One region of the Pseudomonas sp. B19(2017) genome, then DNA from elsewhere that is predicted to be linked to it. Evidence: predicted binding sites of a transcription regulator. Region 1 holds the regulator's gene; the other holds the start of a gene.

Region 1 (7,524 bases):
CGGTCACCACCGGGCCGAGCTCTCGCAACAGGGTCAGGGCGACCATCTGCCCCACCGCCTGTTCCGAGCCGTACTTGGTCAGGATGCTGAAGCCCTGCAGCGCCAGCACCATGCCGATGAACACGCCGGAGACGACGATGATCGCCAGCGACAGCACGCCCACCGAGTACAGCTGCCTGGTCAGCAGCTGGAAGCCGCCACCGATGCCGCCGCGGCCGATCAACGCATGGAACAGGAACAGGCAGGATCGCCCCAGCACCGCCAGCACGTCGATTGCCGAGCGGCCCAGCAGGCGGACACGTTCGAGTAAGGATCTTCTGCGCATCAACGCGCTCCCAGCAGGTCGGCGCGGTAGTCAGGCGCAGGGAAGTGGAAAGGTACCGGGCCGTCCGGATCGCCCTTCATGAACTGGCGAATGCGCGGGTTGTCCGAGCCCATCAGTTCGTCAGGCGTCCCCTGGCCCAGCACCTGGCCGTCACCGACCACATAGATGTAGTCGGCAATGCTGGCGGTTTCCGCCAGATCATGGGAAACCACGATGCTGGTGATACCCAGGGCATCGTTGAGCAGGCGGATCAGGCGCACCAATACGCCCATGGCGATCGGGTCCTGGCCGACGAACGGTTCGTCGTACATGAGGATCTGCGGGTCCAGGGCAATCGCCCGGGCCAGCGCCACACGGCGTTTCATGCCACCGGACAGTTCGTCGGGCATCAGGTCGATGGCACCGCGCAGGCCAACGGCCTGCAGTTTCATCAGCACGATATCGCGGATCATTTCGTCCGACAGCTGGGTGTGCACACGCAGCGGGAACGCAACGTTCTCGAAAACATCGAGATCGGTGAACAGCGCGCCGCTCTGGAACAGCACCCCCATTTGCTTGCGGGCGTCGAACAGGTCACTGCGCGACAACGTCGGCAGGTTCTGCCCGGCAACCCAGACCTCACCGCTGGCAGGGCGCAGCTGCGCGCCCATCAGGCGAAGCAACGTGGTCTTGCCGCAACCCGATGGCCCCATGATACCGGTGACCTTGCCGCGCGGGATGCGAATGTCGACGTTGCTGAAAATGCTGCGCGAACCGCGTTTGAAGGTAACCCCCTTCAACTCGACCGCGTAGGCGCTATCCACACTCATCTAGACTCCTTGCTGGTGCAGCCTCGTCCTAATGGACGTCGGCCTTCTTCTGGAAGGCACAAGCGCCCCTGGCAGGCCGAATAGCGGCGAACTATAGCACCGCTGACAGCGCCGCCCCAAGGTCGGCTAACGAGTCGTTCAGCCCTGCGACAGGCTGGCGAGACATTCGCCACGGCAATCGAAAGCGTGAGGGTTTCTTTCATTGCAGCTATAATCGCCGCCTTTTCATCAGGCATTGCTTTTTCGACATGAGCCAATCCAGCGAGCTGATCCAATCCGCCCAACGCACCCTGCGCCTGGAACTCGAGGCCGTAGAGGCCCTGCTGGCGCGCATCGACGACAATTTCGTCAAGGCCTGCGAGCTGATCCTGGCCAGCAAGGGCCGGGTCGTCGTGGTCGGCATGGGCAAGTCCGGGCACATCGGCAACAAGATCGCCGCCACCCTGGCCAGCACCGGCACACCGGCGTTTTTCGTGCACCCGGCCGAAGCCAGCCATGGCGACATGGGCATGATCACCCGTGATGATGTCATCCTTGCCCTGTCGAACTCCGGCAGCACCGCCGAAATCGTCACCCTGCTGCCGCTGATCAAGCGCCTGGGCATCAAGCTGATCAGCCTGACCGGCAATCCGGACTCGCCGCTGGCCCAGGCTGCCGAGGTCAACCTCGACGCCCGCGTCGAGCAAGAGGCCTGCCCGCTGAACCTGGCCCCCACCTCCTCCACCACCGCATCGCTGGTGCTGGGCGACGCGCTGGCCATTGCCCTGCTCGAAGCCCGCGGTTTCACCGCCGAGGACTTTGCCTTCTCGCACCCGGGCGGTGCGCTGGGCCGCCGCCTGCTGCTCAAGGTGGAGAACGTGATGCATGCCGGCGACGAACTGCCTCAGGTACCCCGCGGCACCCTGCTCAAGGACGCACTCCTTGAAATGTCCCGCAAAGGCCTGGGCATGACGGTGATCGTCGAAGCCGACGGCAAGCTGGCCGGGATCTTCACCGACGGCGACCTGCGTCGCAGCCTGGACCGCAACATCGACGTCCACACCACCCTGATCGACCAGGTCATGACCGTGCATGGCAAGACGGCCCGCGCCGAAATGCTCGCGGCCGAGGCCCTGAAGATCATGGAAGACCACAAGATCGGCGCCCTGGTGGTGGTGGACCGCGAGGACCGCCCCACCGGCGCCCTGAACATGCACGACCTGCTGCGCGCCGGCGTAATGTAAAGGAGCGATGGAATGAACCAGGACCTCATGCAACGCGGCAAGCACATCAAGCTGGCAGTGTTCGACGTGGACGGCGTGCTCACCGACGGGCGCCTGTACTTCCTCGAGGACGGCAGCGAATTCAAGACCTTCAACACCCTCGACGGCCAGGGCATCAAGATGCTCATGGCCTCGGGCGTGACCACCGCAATCATCAGCGGGCGCAAGACCCCGGTGGTCGAGCGCCGGGCAAAGAACCTCGGCATTCCGCACCTTTACCAGGGCCGCGAGGACAAACTGGTGGTGCTCGACGGCCTGCTCGCCGAACTGGGCCTGAGCTATGCTCAAGTGGCCTACCTGGGCGACGACCTGCCCGACCTGCCGGTGATTCGCCGGGTCGCCTTGGGCATGGCGGTGGCCAACGCCGCGCCGTTCGTTCGCCAGCACGCCCACGGCGTGACCCAGGCACGGGGCGGCGAAGGCGCGGCCCGTGAATTCTGTGAACTGATCATGCAGGCCCAGGGCACCCTGGACGCTGCCAACGCCAACTACCTGTAAGGCTGCCCATGTTCAGCAAGAAAGCCCGCAACATTGCGCTGCTCGCGGTGATCGCTGCCCTGCTGGTGGCGATCGGCTACTGGAATGTCAGCCCGGAAAGCTTCCTCGACAAGCCGGTGACCCAGGTCGACGCAAGCGCCATCGACTACTACGCGGTCAACGCCCACAGCCTGCAGTTCCTGCCCGACGGCAAGCTGCAGTACGAAATGACCGCCGACAAGGTCGAACACCTCAAGGCCAGCGAAATCACCCTGCTGACCACGCCGGACCTGCACCTGTACCGCGGCACCGAATACCCGTGGCACGTGCAGAGCACCCGCGCCGAGGTCAACCCGGACGGCAGCGAAGTCGAACTGATCGACAACGTCCGGGTTGCCCGCACCGACGAAAAGCAGCGCGAAATGATCATTACCAGCTCACGCATGACCGTGTTCCCGCAGAAGCAATATGCGCAGACCGAGCAAGCCGTTAGAATCGACGGCGCCGGTGGCACAACTACGGGCAAAGGAATGAAAGCGTATTTGAAAGAAGGCAAGATGGACTTGCTCTCTAACGTAAGAGGACAGTATGAGGCTCGTTAAAACCCTCCCCCTTTTGCTCAGCCTGAGCGCAGCACTGGGAAGCGCGAGCGCCCTCGCCCTGCCGAACGACCGTGACCAGCCGATCCGCATCCAGGCCGACAACGCCCACCTGGACGACAAGCAGGGCGTGGCCACCTACACCGGCGACGTGATCATCACCCAGGGTTCGATGATGATCAAAGGCAACACCGTGACCATCACCCGCTCCGCCTCCGGCGACATCGACGTGGTGACCTCGGTGGGCAACCTGGCCTACTTCGAGCAGCAGCAGAGCGCGGCCAAGCCGGACAAGATGAAAGGCTGGGGCGTGACCATCCAGTACCAGTCGCAGAAGGACCTGGTGATCCTCACCGATCGCGCCAAGGTCGAGAACGAAGGCAACACCACCGAAGGCGAAAAGATCGTCTACAACACCCAGACCCAGGTGGCGACCGCCGGTCGTGGTGGCAACGTGACCTCGCCGCGTCAGCGTATCGACATGGTGATCCAGCCCAAGAAGAAGGCCGAGTAAATGGCAACCCTCAAAGCCCAGCACCTGGCCAAGAGCTACAAGGGGCGGCAAGTCGTGCGTGACGTCAGCCTGTCGATCGACAGCGGCCAGATCGTCGGCCTGCTCGGCCCCAACGGCGCCGGCAAGACCACCTGTTTCTACATGATCGTCGGCCTGGTCCAGGCCGAGCAGGGGCGCGTGCTGATCGACAACCTCGATGTCAGCCACCAGCCCATGCACGGGCGCGCCCGCGCCGGTATCGGCTACTTGCCGCAGGAAGCCTCGATCTTCCGCAAGCTGTCGGTGGCCGACAACATCATGGCCATCCTCGAGACCCGCAAGGACCTCGACCGCGACGGCCGGCGCAAAGAGCTGGAAAGCCTGCTGCAGGAGTTCCACATCAGCCACATTCGCGACAACCTCGGCATGAGCCTGTCCGGTGGTGAGCGCCGCCGCGTGGAAATTGCCCGTGCGCTGGCGACCGCACCCAAGTTCATCCTGCTGGACGAACCGTTTGCCGGTGTCGACCCGATCTCGGTCGGCGACATCAAGCAGATCATCCACCACCTCAAGGCCAAAGGTATCGGTGTACTGATCACCGACCACAACGTGCGTGAAACCCTGGATATCTGCGAAACCGCCTATATCGTCAATGATGGCCGGCTGATCGCCGAAGGCGACGCCGAAACCATCCTGGCCAACGACCTGGTCAAAGAAGTTTACCTGGGCCACGAGTTCCGGCTCTGAGCCCGGCACGCGCCTGGAGTACTGGCAAATCGCCCTGAAACCGGGGTTAAAGTTGTTACAGTACTCTAGGCAAACGCTACAATTTAAGGCATAAAACTTGCTTGATCTGGCGCCCCGGCGCCCTCGTGTAGTGGATGGCGCATGCGCGCCGGCGAACAAGGTATTAAGCCCCAGCCATGAAACCATCGCTCGTCCTAAAAATGGGCCAGCAACTGACGATGACACCGCAGTTGCAACAGGCCATCCGCCTGCTCCAGCTCTCCACCCTGGACCTCCAACAGGAAATCCAGGAAGCGCTGGAGTCGAACCCGATGCTCGAACGTCAGGAAGACGGCGACGACTTCGACAACAGCGACCCGATGGCCGACAACGCCGAGAACAAGCCGGCCGCCGAAGTCCAGGACAACAGCTTCCAGGAAAGCACCACCAGCGCCGACACCCTGGAAGACGGTGAATGGAGCGAGCGCATCCCCAACGAGCTGCCGGTCGACACCGCCTGGGAAGACATCTACCAGACCAGTGCCAGCAGCCTGCCGAGCAACGACGACGACGAGTGGGACTTCACCACCCGTACATCGGCCGGGGAAAGCCTGCAAAGCCACTTGCTGTGGCAATTGAACCTGGCCCCGATGTCCGACACCGACCGCCTGATCGCCGTCACCCTGATCGACAGCATCAACGGCCAGGGTTACCTGGAAGACACCCTCGAAGAAATCTGCGCCGGTTTCGACCCGGAGCTGGATATCGAGCTGGACGAGGTCGAAGCGGTGCTGCACCGCATTCAGCAGTTCGAGCCTGCCGGCATTGCTGCCCGCAACCTGGGCGAATGCCTGTTGCTGCAACTGCGCCAACTGCCCGCCAGCACCCCGTGGATGACCGAAGCCAAGCGCCTGGTCACCGATTTCATCGACTTGCTCGGCAGCCGTGACTACAGCCAGCTGATGCGGCGCATGAAAATCAAGGAAGACGAGCTGCGCCAGGTCATCGAGCTGGTACAAAGCCTCAACCCGCGCCCTGGTTCGCAGATCGAGTCCAGCGAGCCCGAGTACGTGGTGCCCGACGTCATCGTGCGCAAGGACAGCGACCGCTGGCTGGTGGAACTGAACCAGGAGGCCATCCCGCGCCTGCGCGTCAACCCGCAGTACGCCGGGTTCGTGCGCCGCGCCGACACCAGCGCCGACAACACCTTCATGCGCAACCAGCTGCAGGAAGCGCGCTGGTTCATCAAGAGCCTGCAAAGCCGCAACGAAACCCTGATGAAGGTGGCCACGCAGATCGTCGAGCACCAGCGCGGCTTCCTCGACCACGGTGACGAAGCGATGAAGCCGTTGGTGCTGCATGACATCGCCGAAGCGGTAGGTATGCACGAGTCGACCATTTCGCGAGTTACCACGCAGAAATACATGCACACGCCGCGTGGCATCTACGAACTGAAATACTTTTTCTCCAGCCACGTCAGCACCTCCGAAGGCGGAGAATGCTCGTCCACGGCGATCCGCGCGATCATCAAGAAACTGGTTGCGGCGGAAAATCAGAAAAAGCCATTGAGTGACAGCAAGATCGCTGGTTTACTGGAGGCACAAGGCATCCAGGTAGCCCGTCGCACCGTCGCCAAGTACCGCGAGTCCCTCGGCATCGCACCGTCGAGCGAACGCAAGCGACTGATGTAGCCCCTGAGATGTGCCACAGCGTTTGTGGGGCAGGTGCAAGACCTGCCTCTTTATGCACGGGCAACAAAGGAGAAGCTGTATGCAAGTCAATATCAGTGGACAGCATGTAGAAGTCACCCAGCCACTGCGCGATTATGTGCTTGAAAAGCTCGCTCGCGTGGAAAGTCACTTCGACAAGATCACCAACGTGCAGGTCATCATGAAAGTCGAGAAGCTGCAGCAGAAGGTCGAGGCGACCTTGCAGATTCCCGGCGGCGAAGTGGTTGCCAACGCCGAACACGAAGACATGTATGCAGCGATCGATGCCTTGGCCGACAAGCTCGACCGCCAACTGAAAAAACACAAGGAAAAACAGCAAAGCCTGCTGCAAGGTGCAGCTGCCCGCTGATCCCCCCCATCCATGATCCGACTTGAAACCATCCTGACCCCCGGCCGTTCCCTCGTGAACGTGCCGGGTGGCAGCAAGAAGCGCGCCCTGGAAAAGGTCGCCACCGTCATCGCCGAACAAGTGCCAGAACTGGAGATGCAGGATGTCTTCGAAAAACTGGTCGCCCGGGAAAAACTCGGTTCGACCGGTTTCGGCAATGGCATCGCCATTCCGCACTGCCGGCTTGAAGGATGTTCCGCTCCGGTCAGCGCCCTGCTGCACCTGGAAGCCCCTATCGACTACGACGCTATCGATGGCGCACCGGTGGACCTGCTGTTCGTCCTGCTGGTGCCAGAAGCCGCCACCGATGCCCATCTGGAATTGCTGCGCCAGATTGCCAGCATGCTCGATCGCAAGGAGGTTCGTGATCGCCTGCGTGCGGCCACCAGCAGCGAGGCCCTGTTCCAGGTTGTCCTGGACGTACAGAACGAGCACTGAACATGCGCCTGATCATCGTCAGCGGCCGGTCCGGCTCCGGCAAGAGCACCGCCCTCGATGTCCTGGAAGACAACGGTTTCTACTGCATTGACAACCTGCCCGCCGGGCTGCTGCCGCAGCTCGCAGAAAATGCGCTGATCAACACCGAATTACTGCAACCCAAGGTCGCCGTGTCGATCGACGCGCGCAACCTGCCCAGCCACCTCTCACGTTTTCCCGAGTTGCTCGAAGAAGCCCGCGCCCGGCATATCCAGTGCGACGTACTGTACCTGGATGC
Region 2 (7,524 bases), on a different contig from region 1:
GGTATCCGGGGCACCGATCACCGGCACGCCTGACGCGTAGGACTCTTTCCAGGCGGTGCTACCAATTGGGGTCAGCCCCTGCAGGTTGGCGAAGTTGGCGATCGCCACTTGGCCAATTACCTTGTCCTGGCCATTGGTGAAGTTGGCGAACATGAAGCCACTCTGGTCGATGGTCAGCCCCGACAACTCACCGGTGGCGAAGCCGTCCTGGCTCTTGGCGGTGGTGGCGCTTGCCGCGTTGTACTGAGTGGTGCCCAGCATGTCCAGGTTCACCCCGGCCAGGTTGGCAGTTGCGCCGTTCGGGCTCCATACGCCGGCAGCGTTCTTCTGCGCCGGGATCCAGTTGTCAAGGGTGAAGGTCTTGTCGGCGGAGATGGTCATGCCACCAGCTACCGGGCCTGCGGCCATGGCCGCAGTGTCCAAGGTCCCATCAGACTTGAACGGCAGCTTGTTGGCCAGCGGCGTGGTCGAAGTCGGGTCGGCAGGGTTGCGACCGTCGATGGTGGTGTACATGGTCCAGGAATTGCTGGCGGCATCCTTGACGAAGTACTGGTTCAACTGATGCGCATTACCTTGGCTGTCGTACACATCAGTGTTGAACGTGTAGTTGTAGCTGCCGGTATTGGCTGGATCGAACGGCGCGATGGCCGGCGCGGTGGCGCTGGAGTTCAGGTTGACGTTCTCGGAGATTTTTCCGGTCGGGTTCGGCGTCAGGTTCGACGTGTCGATTTGCAGGTTTGTCAGCACACCCTGAATGACCTTGCCATCCGCACCCACGGCATAGCCCTGAAGGTTGGCGCCCGAAGAGTTCACTACATAACCCTGCTTGTCACTGTAGAAAGCACCGGCACGGGTGTAGATCTTCGACCCGTTGTCGTTCAAGGCAAAAAAACCATTGCCATCGATGGCCATGTCCAGCGCCTGGCCGGTGCCATTGATGTTGCCGGCGGAGAACTTTTGCGATACCGCAACCGTCTTCACCCCAGTACCGATAACGGTCTTGCCGGCACTGGTACCACGAATGGAGTTGGAATACTGGTCGGCGAACTCGGCACGCGACGACTTGAAGCCGGTGGTGGCAACGTTGGCAATGTTGTTGCCGGTAACGTTCAGGGCCTTGTTTGCTGCATAGAGGCCGCTAAGGCCGATATTGAAAGACATGTGCTAACTCCTGTCGGTGTGCTTAGGCCCTAGATGCCAATGCTCTGAATTTTGGAAAGCGCAATGCTGCCCAGCCCCGCAAGGTTGAGCGTCATCTCCGAACCATTGGTTCCCATGGTCACACTGGTTACCGTGGCCGGCAGGTTGGTGGTCATGGCCGTGGCCTTGCCCTCGATCGAAGCGGTGGCCTTGAAGGTGTAGGTACCTGCGGCCGCTACTTCGCCGTCGTCGTCCAGGCCATCCCAGGTAAAGTCGATCTTGCCGGCTTTCTGGGTTTCCAGGTCGATGGTGCGCACCAGCTTGTCGTCCTTGTCGTAGATACCCACCGAGGTGGCGGTACTGGACGACGTCAGGTTGATCGAGCCCTTGATGCCCTTGCTGGTATCGACCACGGCCTTGTCGGTCTCGACGATCACGTTGCGCCCGACCAGTGACGAGGCCTGCAGGGCCTGGGAAGACTGCAGCCCGGCGGCGATATAGAGCACCGAGTCATTCAGCGACTGCATGCTCTCAAGGCTGCTGAACTGGGCCAACTGTGCCACGAACTCGCCGTTTTCCTGCGGATCGAGCGGGTTCTGGTTCTTCATCTGGGTAACCAGCAGCTGCAGGAACGCATCCTTGCCCAGGGCACTGCCGGCGGCGCCGGTGCTGCTGCTGTTCTTGCTCTGCTGCTTTTGCAGCGAGGTCAGGTATGCGCTACCGACGTCGGTGGTGGAATTGGTAGTGGTCATGTCGGCTTCCTATCACTGCCCCAGGGTCAGGACTTTCTGCATCATGCTCTTGGCCGTGTTCATCAGCTCGGCATTGGTCTGGAACGCGCGGCTGGCGGAGATCATGTCAGCCATCTCCTCGACCACGTTGACGTTCGGGTAGTAGACGTAGCCGTCCTTGTTCGCCGCCGGGTGGTTGGGCTCGTAACGGGCCTCCAGGTTGCTCTGGTCCTCGACGATGCCCTTTACCTGCACGCCCTGCCCTGCCTCGCCCTGGTCCTCGAACAGCGACTGGCTGCTGCCGGCCTGTGCGTCCTGGAAGGTAGTGGCGAACACCGGGTGGCGAGCGCGGTAGGTCTGGTCGATGCTCGAGGACACGGTCTCGGCGTTGGCGATGTTCGACGCAACGGTGTTCAGGCGCGTGTTCTGCGCACTCATGCCGCTACCGGCAATATTGAAAACACTGGAAAGGGACATGGTCATTCTCCCCGCAGGGCCGAAACCAGCCCTTTGAATTTACTGTTGAGCAAGGTGAAGCTGGCCTGGAAGCCGACGGCGTTCTCGGTGTAGTTCGATTGCTCGATCTGCGCGTCCACGGTGTTCTGATCGATCGACGGCTGCGTTGGCGTGCGGTACTTGAGGGTATCGTCGGCCATGGCCAGGCCCTCGGCCTCGATATGGCGGCTATTGGTACGATCGAGGCTGAAGCGGCCACCGCTCTGCTGTTTATCGCTTTCGGCGGCGAGCACCGAGGCGAAGTCCATGTCACGCGCCTTGTAGTTGGGCGTGTCGGCGTTGGCGATGTTGTTGGCCAGCACTTCGGCGCGCTGGGCGCGGAAGCCCAGGGCCTTTTCGTGAATACCAAGCGCCTTGTCGAAGCTGATGCTCATGTCGGGGAAACCTTCGGAGGTTGACCGGAATATCGTTGGGCAAGGTATAGCAAGGGCTGTGCCAACCAACGAAAAGCCCGGAAATACGGGCTTGCAGGGCGCAGTGCTGTCAGAGTGATGCCAGAAAAGCGGCAAAGGCCTTCCGCCTTGGGTGGCGAAAGCGGCAATTGCCGGGCGGCAAAAGCGGCAAAACAAAAAATTGACGTCAGTGTTTTGCCTGTGCCGACCTCTTCGCGGGCGCGCCCGCTCCCACTGGTAGGGCGCCACCCCAAGGTTTGCATGGATCCTGTGGGAACGGGCATGCCCGCGAAGAGGCCGGCACAGGCAAACAAAAAGGCCGGCAGCTTAGCTGCCGGCCCCCTTGCTTACTTGGCCTGGTAGATGATCCCCGGGCTGCACTGCACCATCTGGTAATGGTCCGGTAGCCCGTTCAGCGCCTCGGAAGCGCCGAGGAACAGGTACCCACCCGGCTTCAAGGTACTGTGAATGCGCAACAGGATGTCCTTCTTCACCTGCGCCGAGAAGTAGATCAGCACGTTGCGGCAGAACACCACATCGAACTTGCCCAGGCTGGCATAGCTGTCGAGCAGGTTGAAGGCGCGGAACTCGACGCGACTGCGAATCGCCGGCTTGACTGCCCAGCGCCCCGGCCCCTTGGTGTCGAAGTAGCGCTGCAGGCGCTCCTGGGACAAGCCACGGGCTATCGCCAGGCTGTCGTACTCACCGGTCTTGCAGTTGGTCAGCATGGTGCCGGACAAGTCGGTGGCAACGATCTGCGCGCCCATCTTCAACTGGCCGAGGTTGCTGCGCTCGAACTCGTCAATGGCCATCGAGATGGAATACGGCTCCTGCCCCGACGAACACGCCGCCGACCACATGCGCAGGCGCTGGCCGGGGTTGTTGCGAATGAACTCGGGAATAACCTTGTTCTTCAGCACCTCGAACGGGTAGGTGTCGCGAAACCACAGGGTCTCGTTGGTGGTCATGGCATCGACCACCTGTTCGCGCAAACCGCCACGCGGCTGGGCCTGAATGCGCTGCACCAGCTCGCCCAGGCTCTTGATACCCTGTTGCTCCATCAGCTTGTTGAGACGGCTGGAAACCAGGTACTGCTTATTCTCGCCCAGCAGGATGCCACAGGCTTTCTCCAGGAATACCCGGAACTGTTCGAAATCCAAATTACCCGTAGACACTACTGCCGCCTCTTTTCAATCACTGGAGCCGGGGGCCTGCCCCCGGCCGCGTCAATGCGTTGCCTTGATCCGGTCGACCACCCGCTGGGCCAGGTCGTCCGGCTTGAACTTGGCCAGGAAGTCATCGGCACCGACCTTCTTGACCATCGCCTGGTTGAACACCCCGGACAGCGAAGTATGCAGGCAGATATGCAATTTTTGCATGCGCGGATCGCTGCGGATCTCTGCCGTTAGCGTATAGCCGTCCATTTCCGGCATTTCAATGTCCGAGATCATCATCAGGAACTCTTCTTCCGGCTTCTTGCCCTCGTCCACCAGCTGGCGCAGGTAGTTCAGGGCCTGGCGGCCGTCATTGAGCGCCACCACCTCCACCCCCACGGTCTGCAGGCAACGGCTGACCTGCTTGCGCGCCACCGAGGAATCGTCGACGGTGAGCACCCGCAGCAGCACGGCCTTGTCCTGCACCTCGGCATCGATCACCCCGTCCGACACCGACTCCGACGAAGGCGCCACTTCGGCCAGCACCTTCTCCACGTCGATGATCTCGACCATGCGGTTATCTACCCGGGTGACCGCAGTCAGGTAGTGGTCGCGTCCGGTGCCCTTGGGTGGCGGATGGATTGCCTCCCAGTTCATGTTGACGATGCGCTCCACCGAGTGCACCAGGAAACCCTGGGTCTTGGTGTTGTATTCGGTGATGATCACGAAGCTGTTGCGCGTGTCTTCCTGCAGCGGCCGCAACCCGGTGGCCATCGACAAGTCGAGGATCGGGATGGTCGCCCCGCGAATATTGGCGACGCCGCGCACCACCGGGTGCGCCTTGGGCAGCAGGGTCAGCGCAGGGCATTGCAGCACTTCCCTGACCTTGAATACGTTGATGCCGTAAAGCTGTTCACCATTGAGGCGAAACAGCAGCAATTCCAGGCGATTCTGCCCCACCAGCTGTGTGCGCTGGTTGACCGAATCCATCACACCTGCCATGCCAGACTCCTTTATGTTTCAGCCTTTCGTTGCAACTCAGGTAGAGAGTCGGCACGGGCTTTGCTTTTTTGAGCGCCATGTACACGAAAACGACATTTTCCCGACGATTGACGCGCCTGCTGACTGGCTCGCTGGCCATGCTGTGCCTGTTGCTGCCCGGCGTTCGCACGGTAGCGGACGCGTTTACCTTGCCTGAACAACTTATCGGTGTCACCCAAGGGTTTCTTGAATTCAGCGTCGAAGATTACCTGGCGACCACCCAGACCGCCGGCCGCTACGAAATCCAGGTCAACCCGCTGGACCCGCGCCTGCGCATGCCGTTGTGCAGCCAGCAACTTGACGCCTCGCTGGAAAGCCCGGCCCAGCCGCTGGGCCGCGTCACGGTAAAGGTGCGCTGCGAAGGCATGGCACCGTGGACCGTGTTCGTGCCGGCCACCGTGCGGCTGTTCCGCGACGTAGTGGTGGTGACCCGCCCGCTCAAGCGCGACAACGTGGTGGGCGAAGGCGACGTTGCCCTGCGCGAGCGCGATGTCGGCACCCTGGGCCAAGGCTTCCTGACCGAACTGGATCAGGCGCTGGGCATGAAAATGCTGCGCCCGACGGTGATCGACCAGGTCCTCACCCCGCAACACCTGGAACAGGCCGAGGTGGTGCGCAAGGGCGACCACGTGGTGATCATCGCCCGCAGTGGCAGCCTGAGCGTGCGCATGCCCGGCGAAGCCCTGAGCAAAGGCAGCCTGAGTGAACAGATCCGGGTGCGCAACCTCAACTCCAAACGGGTGGTCAAGGCCAGGGTGACCGGCCCCGGCCAGGTCGAGGTCAGTATGTAGCCAGCCCATTGATTTGCGCTGGCGGTGAGGAACCGCTTTTCCTAAACTGTGTCAGAAAACGGGTTCGCGAGCTTGCTGACAGGCGGCTATGCATTTGTGCCTAAAGTTTCTTTCGGGTTGGCCGAAAACAAGGCAAGCGTCCAAATACCCAGAGGTTTCTGATCATGGTCATCGACTTCAGTCGTTTGAATAACTCTCCGTCCGTCACGGGCGGCGTGCGCGGCAACACCGCGCCCGGCAGCGCCGAAAAACCGGCAGCCAGCCAGGAAGCGGCAACCGCCACCAGCGCCAGCGGAGAAGCGGTACACCTCAGCCAGGAGGCCCAGCAGTTGCAGAAGATCAGCGACAAGCTGCGCGACGAGCCGGTGGTCAACAGTGCCCGTGTGGCCCAGTTGAAACAGGCAATCGCCGACGGCAGCTACCAGGTCGATGCCGGCCGGGTCGCCAGCAAACTGCTCGATTTCGAAGCCCAGCGCTGACCGTTCGGCGCGCTGACTTCACGGACGCCAGAAAAGCCAAGAGTTAGCCATGCACGACACCACCTTGCTGCAACTGATCGAAGATGACATTGCCCCGATGCAGGAACTGCTGGACCTTCTGCAAAAAGAAGCGATCGCCCTGCATGGCCGCGACATGCCGCTGCTGGAGCAGATCCTGGCGCGCAAGCAGTCGTTGATCATCTTGCTTGAGCAGCACGGCCAGCGCCGCAGCCAGTTGCTCGGCAGCCTGGGCCTGAGTGCCGATCGGGCCGGTGTACAAGCGGTGGCCGCGCAATCGCCCCATGGCGAAGTGATGCTGCAGCGGCTCGACATGCTTTCGCAGTTGATGGACAACTGCCAGCAGGTCAACCAGACCAATGGCCGGATCATTCAGGTGCAGCAACACGCCACCAACAACCAGATCCGCATCCTCATGGGCGGCGATTCACCGTCGCTCTATGACAGTCGTGGCAGCACCTCGCCGCTGGCCAAGCCACGGGCCCTCAGTCAAGTGTGATTTTTTCTGTCAAGGCACGGAACATACTGGCAAAATGCCGTTAATTGCGTGTGTCGCTTTTGCCTGGAGAACGATAAGCCGTGTTCAATGAATCCGATGCCCCGCAGCCGCCAAAGGTGCTGAACACCCCTTTGGAGATTGCGGCCAACTTACGGCAGCTGCAGGAAAGCCACGACCCCCTGATCATCACCTTCCATGACCGCAGCCAGCGCTTCCAGAGCTACGTGGTGCATGTGGACCGTGAAAGCAACACCCTGGCGCTGGACGAAATGATCCCGCGCGACGGCGAGAAATTCATCGAGAACGGCGAACACTTCCGCGTAGAAGGCTTCCACGATGGCGTGCGTATCGCCTGGGACTGCAACCACGCGTTGAAGATCAGTGAAGTCGACGGCCACCGCTGCTACCGCGGCGCCATGCCCCAGGAGGTGACCTATCACCAGCGCCGCAACGCCTTCCGCGCCGCGCTGAAGCTGTCGCAACTGGTCGATATCATCCTCGATGGTGCCCACCTGAAGGGCAACGGTGCCCTGCGTGGCAAGTTGCTGGACATCTCTGCCACCGGCTGCAAATTGCGTTTCGAAGGCAATGTCGAAGATCGCCTGCAACTGGGTCAGGTGTATGAGCGCTTCAAAGCGGGTAACCCGCTGGGGCTGGTGGACACCATGGTCGAACTGCGCCACCTGCACTATGAAGAGCGGATCAACACCACCTTCGCCGGTGTGCGCTTCCACAACCTCACCGGGCAGGCGCAGCGCAAGAT

The links. Region 1 encodes sigma-54, which starts transcription at its own class of promoters, with help from an activator protein. Its sites were predicted from a motif close to ANTGGCATNNANNTTGCTNT; they were not measured.
Region 2: a site for sigma-54 is predicted at 2,808-2,827, ahead of flgB (flagellar basal body rod protein FlgB). Genes of this name have one in related genera too.

What each region holds. Positions count from the first base shown of each region.
Region 1 covers NZ_NEJR01000004.1:194,165-201,688, reverse strand. The annotation lists gene mlaE (lipid asymmetry maintenance ABC transporter permease subunit MlaE) at 1-325, opposite strand, end outside; gene CAF70_RS08575 (ATP-binding cassette domain-containing protein) at 325-1,134, opposite strand; gene CAF70_RS08570 (SIS domain-containing protein) at 1,383-2,357, shown strand; gene CAF70_RS08565 (HAD family hydrolase) at 2,370-2,894, shown strand; gene lptC (LPS export ABC transporter periplasmic protein LptC) at 2,903-3,475, shown strand; gene lptA (lipopolysaccharide transport periplasmic protein LptA) at 3,462-3,986, shown strand; gene lptB (LPS export ABC transporter ATP-binding protein) at 3,987-4,712, shown strand; gene CAF70_RS08545 (RNA polymerase factor sigma-54) at 4,889-6,382, shown strand; gene hpf (ribosome hibernation-promoting factor, HPF/YfiA family) at 6,462-6,770, shown strand; gene ptsN (PTS IIA-like nitrogen regulatory protein PtsN) at 6,783-7,247, shown strand; gene rapZ (RNase adapter RapZ) at 7,250-7,524, shown strand, end outside.
Region 2 covers NZ_NEJR01000018.1:50,111-57,634, reverse strand. The annotation lists gene flgE (flagellar hook protein FlgE) at 1-1,161, opposite strand, end outside; gene flgD (flagellar hook assembly protein FlgD) at 1,191-1,892, opposite strand; gene flgC (flagellar basal body rod protein FlgC) at 1,905-2,348, opposite strand; gene flgB (flagellar basal body rod protein FlgB) at 2,351-2,761, opposite strand; gene cheR (protein-glutamate O-methyltransferase CheR) at 3,127-3,954, opposite strand; gene CAF70_RS21160 (chemotaxis protein CheV) at 4,006-4,935, opposite strand; gene flgA (flagellar basal body P-ring formation chaperone FlgA) at 5,013-5,765, shown strand; gene flgM (flagellar biosynthesis anti-sigma factor FlgM) at 5,930-6,244, shown strand; gene CAF70_RS21145 (flagella synthesis protein FlgN) at 6,294-6,761, shown strand; gene CAF70_RS21140 (flagellar brake protein) at 6,842-7,524, shown strand, end outside.